2 linked regions of the Ciceribacter thiooxidans genome follow. The protein of the gene in region 1 interacts with the protein of each later gene in a pairwise test. Links are inferred from orthologs where the notes say so. Each region holds a gene or a part of one and is shown on either strand. Other genes may lie near its edges.

Evidence for each region.
Region 2: the proteins of H4I97_RS08655 (region 1) and ileS interact in binary tests that used the Escherichia coli proteins (3 or more experiments, as listed by UniProt). The link is inferred for Ciceribacter thiooxidans from one-to-one orthologs.

The regions. Positions count from the first base shown.
Region 1 is NZ_CP059896.1:1,811,688-1,816,438, reverse strand. What follows is about bases 1-2,934. They hold H4I97_RS08655 (HyaD/HybD family hydrogenase maturation endopeptidase), read left to right. Parts: upstream 1-1,133; coding sequence 1,134-1,736; downstream 1,737-2,934. Other genes in these bases: H4I97_RS08640 (thioredoxin domain-containing protein), read left to right, coding at 2,882-2,934; hypC (HypC/HybG/HupF family hydrogenase formation chaperone), read left to right, coding at 2,401-2,691; H4I97_RS08650 (HupE/UreJ family protein), read left to right, coding at 1,747-2,328; cybH (Ni/Fe-hydrogenase, b-type cytochrome subunit), read left to right, coding at 411-1,133; H4I97_RS08665 (nickel-dependent hydrogenase large subunit), read left to right, coding at 1-398. In the rest of the region: more of H4I97_RS08640, read left to right, coding at 2,935-3,331; H4I97_RS08635 (hydrogenase expression/formation protein), read left to right, coding at 3,328-4,176; H4I97_RS08630 (rubredoxin), read left to right, coding at 4,173-4,388; [NiFe]-hydrogenase assembly chaperone HybE, read left to right, coding at 4,378-4,751.
Region 2 is NZ_CP059896.1:2,709,142-2,714,486, forward strand. What follows is about bases 1,244-4,771. They hold ileS (isoleucine--tRNA ligase), read right to left. Parts: upstream 4,372-4,771; coding sequence 1,444-4,371; downstream 1,244-1,443. Other genes in these bases: H4I97_RS13260 (hypothetical protein), read right to left, coding at 1,244-1,302; H4I97_RS13270 (hypothetical protein), read left to right, coding at 4,370-4,630; H4I97_RS13275 (YeeE/YedE family protein), read right to left, coding at 4,605-4,771. In the rest of the region: H4I97_RS13250 (GGDEF domain-containing protein), read right to left, coding at 1-41; H4I97_RS13255 (GNAT family N-acetyltransferase), read right to left, coding at 112-594; more of H4I97_RS13260, read right to left, coding at 673-1,243; more of H4I97_RS13275, read right to left, coding at 4,772-5,048; H4I97_RS13280 (YeeE/YedE family protein), read right to left, coding at 5,060-5,345. UniProt on the Escherichia coli protein: Catalyzes the attachment of isoleucine to tRNA(Ile). As IleRS can inadvertently accommodate and process structurally similar amino acids such as valine, to avoid such errors it has two additional distinct tRNA(Ile)-dependent editing activities.

The DNA of each region.
Region 1 (4,751 bases):
TGCGGCATTTCCAGAACAAGCTGATCGCCAATATCAAGAACGGGGACAGCGCGACGGCGTTCGTCGACAAGTGGAAGCCGGAAACCTGGCCTTCGGAAGTGAAGGGCGTCGGTTTCACCGAGGCTCCGCGCGGTGCACTCGCCCACTGGATCAAGATCAAGGACGGCAAGATCGAGAACTACCAGTGCGTCGTGCCGACCACCTGGAACGGCAGCCCGCGCGACCCGCAGGGCAATATCGGTGCGTTCGAAGCCTCACTGATGGACACGCCGATGTCCGATCCGGCCCAGCCGCTCGAAATCCTCAGAACCATCCATTCCTTCGATCCGTGCCTCGCATGCTCCACGCATGTGATGAGCCCGGACGGTCAGGAAATGGCAAAGGTTCAGGTGCGGTGAGGAGGACCGGCAATGACCATGCACGAATCCCTCACCGCCTCAGACTCCCACGGCGAAGCCGCCGTGGAGCGCCAGAGCGTCTATGTCTATGAGGCGCCGGTCCGCATCTGGCACTGGGTCAACGCTTTCGCGATCTTCACGCTGGCGCTGACGGGTTATTTCATCGGTTCACCTCTCCCGGCTGTGCCGGGGGAGGCGAGTGCAGACTTCCTGATGGGCTACATCCGCTTTGCCCATTTCGCCGCCGGGCAGGTGCTCGCGGTCTTCCTGCTTCTCAGGATCTACTGGGCTTTCGTCGGAAACGTGCACGCCCGGCAGATTTTCTACGTGCCCTTCTGGAAGGGGCAGTACTGGAAGGAATGGTGGCATGAGGTGAAGTGGTACACTTTCCTCACCTCCAAGCCGAAGAAGTATGTCGGCCACAATCCGCTGGCACAGTTCACGATGTTCCTCGCCTTTACGCTGCCGCTCGTCTTCATGGTGGTGACCGGGTTCGCCCTCTATAGCGAAGGGGCCGGGCGTGACAGTTGGGAATATGCGCTGTTCGGCTGGGTGTTCTCGATCTTCCCGAACAGCCAGGACCTGCACACCTGGCACCATCTCGGCATGTGGGTGATCCTGCTCTTCGTGATGGTCCATATCTACGTGGCCGTCCGCGAGGACATCATGAGCCGCCAGAGCATCATCTCCTCGATGATTTCCGGTGAGCGCATGTTCAAGGACAGGGAGGACTGAATGGCGGAAGCGGTCGCGACGACCACGCCGAGGATCCTCGTTCTCGGGATCGGCAACATCCTTTGGGCGGACGAGGGCTTCGGCGTCCGGGCGGTGGAGGCCTTTCACAGGGTCTTCGAGGTGCCGGAGAACGTCACCGTGCTCGATGGCGGCACGCAGGGGCTCTATCTCGTCCAGTTCGTCAATGAGCACGACAGGCTGATCGTCTTCGACGCGATCGACTACGGCCTGGAACCTGCGACGCTGAAGCTGGTGGAGGACGACGAGGTGCCGAAATTCACCGGCGCCAAGAAGATGAGCCTGCACCAGACCGGCTTTCAGGAGGTGCTGAGTGCCGCCGATCTGATGGGGCGGTATCCCGAGCGGCTCGCGCTGATCGGCTGCCAGCCGGTGGACCTCGAAGACTGGGGCGGTCCGCTGACCGGCCCGGTCGCAGCGGTGATACCCGCAGCCGTCGAACTGGCGGCGGATATTCTCGGACGCTGGGGTGTCGCGGTGACGCGGCGTCCCGAGGGGGCGACGGTGCCGCCGCTCCTGGAAAACGACATCGATTTCGACAGCTACGAGCGGCGCACCGCGCGCGCTGCCGGCGCCAACCTCTAGGGGAACGACAATGAAGAGATTTCGTACACTTGCGCTGTTCGTGCTGGCGGCGCTTCCCGCGACCGCCGAGGCACACACCGGCGTCGGACTTCACAGTCACGGACTCGAGGCCGGGTTCTCGCATCCCTTCACCGGGCTCGACCACATGCTGGCGATGATCGGCGTCGGCCTCTGGGCCGCGAGCCTAGGCGGGCGGGCGCGATACCTCGTTCCGCTCTCCTTCATGGGCGTGATGGTCGCTGGCGGACTCCTCGGCATCACCGGCATTGCCTTGCCGATGGTGGAGACGCTGATTGCCGCCTCGGTCGCTGCGATCGGTCTTGTCGTCCTCCTGAATGTCCGGGTGCCGACGCCGCTCGCCGCGGCCTTCGTCGGCGCTTGTGCCCTGTTCCATGGCCAAGCCCATGGGGTCGAATTGCCGGCCATGGCAAACCAGTGGAGCTATGTTGCCGGCTTCGTGCTCGCAACCGGTCTTCTGCATGCCGTGGGCCTCGGTCTCGGCATGGCGCGCTTCGGTAACGCCGAAGGGATGCTGCGGCGGGCAGCGGGCGGCCTCGTTGCCGTCGCGGGCCTAGCGTTGCTGGCTGGCTGACGGATCGAAAAATGTTCCAACCGGGGGCTGGGGGCTTTCCGGCGTCGCGGAACACAGTGTCGGAGAAGGCGGATGTGCATCGGAATTCCCATGCGGGTCGTCGAGGCAGGCGAATTCGAGGCGCTGTGCGAGCGCCACGGTGAGCGGTATCGCGTCTCATTAATGCTTGTCGGTACCCAGGAGCCCGGCACCTACCTGCTGACCCATCTCGGTTCGGCAATCCGGGCGCTCGGAGCGGAGGAGGCGAGTGCGATCGACAACGCGCTCACCGGCCTTTCGGAGGCGGTCGGCGGGCGTCCCTTCGAGGCGCTTTTCGAAGACCTGATTTCGCGCGAACCGGAATTGCCCGAACACCTGCGGTGACCTCAGGCCGGGTAAATGGAAAGTAAAATGACAATGGCGGAAAGAAAGTTTCCGCCATTGTCATTTTCCGTGTATGCCGGACTGGAAATATCGCTTTCATTTCAATGGAATGTGACTTTTCTGCCAACTGGCACGGGCTTTGCTCCGTATAGGGCGGAGACCTTCGGTCACGCCGGTATGGGAGGAGTGAATGCCGTCATTTCTGGTCCGCGCCTTGAGCGAGCGGATGAAACTACCCGTCATAGATGACACCTCAATTGACGCCTTCCTCGCGAAGGAGGCGTCCGAGCCCGAGCATAGCCTGTTGTTTTTCACCGGTGATCCGGCGCAGCGCAGCGAGAGCAACGACGTCGCGGTGGTGATGCCGGAGATCCTGCAGAGTTTTCAGGGGCGGCTCAAGGGTGGGGTGGTCGCCCGTCATGCCGAAGAGAAGCTGAAGGCCCGTTTCCACGTCGTGATGATGCCGAGCCTCGTGGTCACGCGTGGCGACGCGGTACTCGGCGTGCTGCCGTGTATCCGCGACTGGTCGGAATATATCGAGGAGATCGGCCGCTGGCTGTTGCCCGGCGCGCCGGGCCTGCAGCCATCCACGGGGCCGAAGGTGGAAATCAACTATTCAGGTAAGGGAGCAAGGGCATGAAGGCCGGGTTTTGGGTCGCCCCGGAGGGCGAGGATGCGGCAATGACCGTCATGCCGATCGACGCGGAGCCGCCGACGGCCACCCGCAGGCTGAACTATCTCGCGACCGCGAGTGCGGAGGAGATGATCCGCCGCTGCCGGAGGACTGCGGAACTGTTGCCGAAGATCGCCGATGCGCTGGCGGTCCAGAAGGCCGACGAGCCGGGGACGCTCTTCGACATCACCGATTTTCCCGAGGACGACCGCGAGCTCATCTCGCAGACCTTAGGCGAGGGTGAGGTTGCTGGCGTCGTCGCGTTGCGGAACGGCGTCCTTGCACAGATCCAGGAAGCGGTGATGGCCGGCGTCTGGCGCATCCGCTTCACGAGTACGGACGGAGTTCTCCTTGCCGACTACATCGAGGTTGCCGCGATCCCGGCCGCCGTCCGCGAAGCGCCGTCCGCGCTGCCGACGGTCCTTGCCGTCGGCGAGCCGCCGGCCGGCGCCATGAACGTCATGCCCGTCCTGCACGAAATCGGCGAGCGCGTCGCGGCCTATGGCGAGGGTGATCCGTCTCACACGATCACCTTCTCGCTGTTGCCGATGAGCCCGGACGACATGGGCTTCCTGCAGGATACGCTCGGCCCCGGTCCGGTGCAGTTGACGTCCCGTGGCTACGGCACCTGCCGGATTCTTGCGACCGGTGTCCGCCATGTATGGTCGGTGCAGTTCTACAACGCCATGGACACGATCATCCTCGATACGCTGGAAATCGGCGGGACGCCTTCCGTCGCGATCGCCGCGGAGGAGGATTTTCGCGATTCCGAAAGCCGCCTCAGGGAGATCGAGGAGGCTTATTTCAAATGAGCGGCTTCGAGAATTTCGGCAAGCGCGAGACGATGGACGCTGCCGACCGCATGGAATGCGGGATCTGCTGGCATGTCTACGATCCGGCCGAAGGCGATCCCGTCTGGCAGATCGACATCGGGACGGCCTTTGCCGACCTGCCGCCGGACTGGCGCTGCCCGAACTGCGATGCCCCGCAGGAAAAGTTTATGAGGCTCGGCGATGGACGCTGAAGCGGACCGGCAGACCGCGGAGATGCAGGCGGCCGAGATCGCGCGGCGGCTGGAGGTACGTTACCGCGCGATCGCCGAGACGGCGATGGCCGACGTGCCGATCTGCAATGCCGCGCTCGGCGTCGCAAGCTGCGGCTTCCGTCCCTGGGGCGGCCGCGCCTTCGGTGTCGTCGTCACGCCGTGGTTCATGAACCTGCTCGCGGTCGATCTGCCCGGAACGGAAAGCCCGCCGGCGGCAAACGGCACGACGGTGCGTGCCTTCCTTCCCGCGGGCGAAGTCGAGCTGATCGCCGGTGAGCTGGAGGGTATCGGCCGGGTGGACGCCTGCTCGCTCTTCTCGCCGGTCTTCGAATTTTCGACGAT
Region 2 (5,345 bases), 900 kb from region 1 along the record:
ATCGCCGCCTTGGTCGCCGTCTTCCTGCTGATCTTGAACATGTCCGGACACTATGGTCCGTCCGGTTAACGGGGTGTGACGCCGGGGAGGCAAATTCCCGGACAGAGCACTTCAACCGGCGGCGAAATCCCTGAGCCGGTCGCCTGAGAGGCGGTAACGGATCCATTCCGACTGCGGCTCGGCGCCGACGGCCTCGTAGACGCGGATCGCCGGCGTGTTCCAGTCGAGCACGCTCCATTCGAAGCGCCCACACCCTTCTTCAACGGCAGTCCTGGCAAGATGGCGCAGCAGGAGCTTTCCGGCGCCCGAGCCGCGATAGTCGGGCGAGACGTAGAGATCCTCGAGATAGAGGCCCTTGCGCGCCTGCCAGGTGGAATAGCTGTAGAACCAGATGGCGAAACCGGCCGGAACGCCGTCTGCCTCGAGGATGGCAGCCCCCGTGACGGCACCCAGCCCGAAGAGCGTCCGGGTCAGGCTTTCTTCCGTCGCCTCGACCTCGTGCGCGGCCTTCTCATAGACGGCAAGCTCGGTGATGAAGCGCAGGATCGAGCCGACATCGTCCGGTGTCGCAGTGCGGATGGTGAAGCTGGTCATGGAAATTCCGGGGTCCAGACAGAGCTGCAGGCCGTTTCCGGCCTGCGACATGTTACGAGACTAAGGGGGAACGCGCCACTATTGGAAGGGCATCCACCAGGAAGAAGTCTGGCGGGCGGCCTTGGCCTCCTTCTTGCGGCGCTTTTCCTTCTTGAGTTCCGGCTCGCCGAGGTCGTCGAGGTTCGACGCCGAGGCGACCTGGCGGTACTCGGTCGGCGGATCGGAGAGGAAGCGGCGCTGGTCGAGATAGGCGCCCTTCTGCAGCTGGCGGGCTTCGCGGAAGGCGGCCCACTTCTGGGTTTCGGTCATCGTGCCGGCGGTACCGTAGCCGGCGAGCAGCGGCGAGCGGTAACGCGGATTGTCCTTGTTGGCATCCGCCTCGGCGACGAGGCGCTCACGCGCATCTTCCGGCGATTCCAGCCATTCGGGATTTTCCTTGCTGGCGAGCGACTGCTGCGGCGCGGCAAGCGTGTTCCTGGCGGTTTCCGGCGGCATGACGAGCGCAGGACGCGGATTGTACTTGGTGCCGGCGTTCTTGTTCGGGTTCGACCCGATCGACACCGCCGACCCGACGTCGTCGACGAGCTGTTCCATCGCCGTCTTGTCGGTGCCGTATGTCGGGCTGCCGACGCAACCCGTCAGGCTCAGGCAAACCGCAATGATGCCCGTCGCCCCAGCGCCCACTCTGAACACATCTGCCGCTTTCATAAACGCCCTTCCAGCCTCACCGGCACAGTCTAGCCGGCCGAGAATACCCAATCAACCTTCGCCTGAACGATGATTTCGGCCAATTTCAGGCAGGTTTTACCGGATGACAGGCAAAAGCGCAAATCACCCGGTAACTTTTGCTTAACGCAGCGCAGCAAGCTCGCGCAGGGCGGCGGCATCACGCGCAGAGACGTCCGGGTAGTCCTGATCGGACCCGACATCCTTCGTTATGCGCCAGGAACGGGCGCACTTGCGGCCTTCGGTGACCTTCGGCTCGACCGAGACCTTGCCGACTTCCGGCAAGCGGAAGGCGTCTGCCGGTCCCTCGTCTGCAACGACCGTAATATCCGACGTGATGCAGATTTCGGCGAAGTCCTGGCCTTCGAGCGCCTGGAAGAGCGCCGGATCACCGACATGGACGACCGGAGCCGCTTCGAGCGAGGAGCCGATCCGCTTGTCCTTGCGCTCGATTTCGAGCGCGCCGGTGACGACGGTGCGAACCTGCCGGATCTTGCTCCACTTCTCGTCGAGTGCCGGGTTCAGCCATTCGGCCGGGATTTCCGGAAACTGTTCGAGATGCACCGACGCCGCCTGCGGATTGCGCGACAGCCAGGCTTCCTCGGTGGTGAAGGGCAGCATCGGCGCCATCCAGACAACGAGGCAGTCGAACAGCTTGCGGATGACCGCGAGCGATGCGCGTCGGCGCAGCGAGGACGGCGCGTCGCAATAGAGCGCATCCTTGCGGACGTCGAAGTAGAAGGCCGACAGTTCGATGTTGGAGAAGTCGATCAGCGAACGGGTGATCTTCTTGAAGTCGAAGGCGTCGTAGCCCTCGCGCACCACCTTGTCGAGCTCGGCGAGGCGATGGAGCATCAGCTTTTCGAGTTCCGGCATGTCGGCATAGGCGATCTCCTCACCCTTGTCGTGGGCGAGCGTGCCGAGCATCCAGCGGATGGTGTTCCTGAGCTTGCGATAGGCGTCGATATTGGTCTGGATGATCGACTTGCCGAGGCGCTGGTCTTCCCAGTAGTCGGTCGTCATGACCCAGAGGCGCAGGATGTCGGCGCCCGATTCCTTCATCACGTCCTGCGGGAAGACCTGGTTGCCGAGCGACTTCGACATCTTGCGGCCGTCTTCCGCCATGGTGAAGCCATGGGTGATGACAGCGTTATAGGGCGCGCGGCCGCGCGTGCCGCAGCTCTCGAGCAGGGACGAATGGAACCAGCCGCGGTGCTGGTCGGAACCTTCGAGATAGACGTCGGCCGGCCATTTCAGATCCGGGCGGTCCTCCAGCGTGAAGGCGTGGGTGCAACCGGAGTCGAACCAGACATCGAGGATGTCCGTGACCTGGTTCCAGATGTCCGGATTGTGGGCATTGCCGAGGAAGCGCTCCTTGGCACCCGGCGCGAACCAGGCATCGGCACCTTCCTTCTCGAAGGCGTCGAGGATGCGGGCGTTGACCTCGTCGTCAACCAGCACGTTCCCGTCCTTGTCGGCGAAGACGCAGATCGGCACGCCCCAGGCGCGCTGGCGCGACAGCACCCAGTCGGGACGCTGCTCGATCATGCCGCGCAGGCGGTTCTGGCCCATGGCCGGAACGAAGCGGGTCTCGTCAATGGCCTCCAGTGCGCGCGAGCGCAGCGTCGAGCCGTCGCCGAGGTCCTTGTCCATGTAGACGAACCATTGCGGTGTGTTGCGGAAGATGACCGGCTTCTTGGAGCGCCAGGAATGCGGATAGTCGTGCTTGATGCGGCCGCGGGCGAAGAGGTGGTTCGCCGCGATCAGCGCCTCGATGACGCGCTTGTTGGCGTCGCCCTTCTTGCCGTTGTCGTCCATGACGCGGGCAGCACCGCCCTCGGCCGAGGGACCGAAGCCGGGAGCTTCGTCGGTGTAGTAGCCGTCATCACCGACCGTGAACGGGATCTTCGTCGAGATGCCGCGGGCTTCGAGCGCACGCACGTTGTCCATCCAGGCGTCAAAGTCCTCGCGGCCGTGGGACGGCGCGGTGTGTACGAAACCGGTACCGGCATCGTCGGTGACGTGATCGCCGTCGAGGAGCGGAACCGGGAAGGTATAGCCCAAGGCTTCGAGCGGATGGGCGCAGATGAGAGTCGAGAGTTCATCACCTTCGACGTCACGGACGAGCTTGAGCGTCACCTTGGCCTTGGCGGCGCATTCCTCGGCGAGGCGCGTCGCGAAGATGAGCTTTTCGCCGGGCTGCGGTCCGAAGTCGTTCTGCGCCGCCGTCACCTCGTAGAGACCATAGGGGAAGCGCGAGGAGAACGAGATCGCGCGGTTGCCCGGGATGGTCCAGGGCGTGGTGGTCCAGATGACGACGAAGGTGTGGAGAAGGTCGCCCGACCGTTCGCCGGCATGCTGCACGGGGAACTTGACCCAGATCGTGTCGCTCTCGACCTCGTGATACTCGACTTCCGCTTCCGCAAGCGCCGTGCGCTCGACGACCGACCACATGACCGGCTTCGAACCGCGGTAGAGCTGGCCGGACGTGGCAAACTTCAGAAGCTCGCCGGCGATGCGGGCTTCCGCGTGGAAGTTCATCGTCGTGTAGGGGTTCTCGAAGTCGCCCTCGATGCCGAGCCGCTTGAACTCGCCGGACTGCACGCCGATCCACTTTTCGGCATAGGCGCGGCATTCCTTACGGAATTCGATCATCGCCGAGGGCTGCTTGAGGTCGGGCTTTTCCTTGCCCTTGGCGCGGTAGTTCTCTTCCTCGATCTTCCATTCGATCGGCAGGCCGTGGCAGTCCCAGCCCGGAACGTAGTTGGCGTCATAGCCGCGCATCTGGAAGGAGCGGGTGATGACGTCCTTCAGGATCTTGTTGAGCGCGTGGCCGATGTGGATGTTGCCGTTGGCATAGGGCGGGCCGTCGTGGAGGACGAATTTCTCGCGGCCGGCGGCGGAGGCGCGCAGCTTCTTGTAGAGGCCCATTTCCTCCCAGCGTGCCACCATTTCCGGCTCCTTCTGCGGCAGGCCTGCGCGCATCGGGAATTCGGTCTGGGGAAGGTAGAGGGTCGAGGAATAGTCTTGCTTTACTGCGGTATCGGTCATGATCTTGCCATCGAGAGATGCGCCGGCAAAGGGCGGCGCCAAGTTCCTGGAAAAGGCGGAAACGAAAAAGGCGCTTTTGCAAGCGCCGAAAACCCGGACCCTCCGGCAGCTTTCAAAGCGCGCGGAAGGCCGGGCCAATAATTCGAAGGGACATGGTCAGCCGTACCCTGGTCATGGGGCGCTGTTTAAGCGTTTTTACCGAGAAAAGGAAGAGGCCCGCCGCGGCAAATGCTTCATGCTGGCCGTTCGGCGAGCGTGAAGACCTTCATGTCGAGGAGACGGCGCGCAATCAGCATGCCGGCAACCATGGCCACGAGGAAGACGTAGGCTTCCCGATGGCCGAGGCCGAGCGCCGGAATGGAGCCGCCGGGGCAAAAACCGGCAATCCCCCAGCCGATGCCGAAGAGGAGCGAGCCGCCGATCAGCCGCCCGTCGATACGGCCGCGGGCGGGAATATGGAAGCGCGCATCGAAGACCGGCTTTTTGCGCCGGCGCTGCAGGAGCGCATAGCCGGGCGCGGTGACCAGCAGGGCTCCGGCCATGACGAAGGCGAGGCTCGGGTCCCAGGTGCCGGCGAGATCGAAGAAGTTCATGACCTTGGACGGATCGGCCATGCCGGAAAGCACGATGCCGAGGCCGAAAACGGCGCCGATGAGGAGCGCGGCAAAGTATTTCATGGCGAACATCCTCAGAATACGTGGCGGAGCAGGAAGACGGTGACGAAGGCCGCGGCCATGAAGCTTATCGTCGCGGCGATCGAGCGCGGCGACAGCCTTGCCAGCCCGCAGACGCCGTGGCCGGAGGTGCAGCCGGAGCCGAAGGTGACGCCGAGACCCGTGACCACGCCGCCGACGACGAGGGTGGTGAGCGAAAGCGGCGCCGAGAAGCTCACCGTATGACCGGTCGCCTGCAGGAGCGCCGGGGCACCGATCGCACCGGCAAGGAAGGCGGCCCGCCAGCCCCAGTCGGCGGCA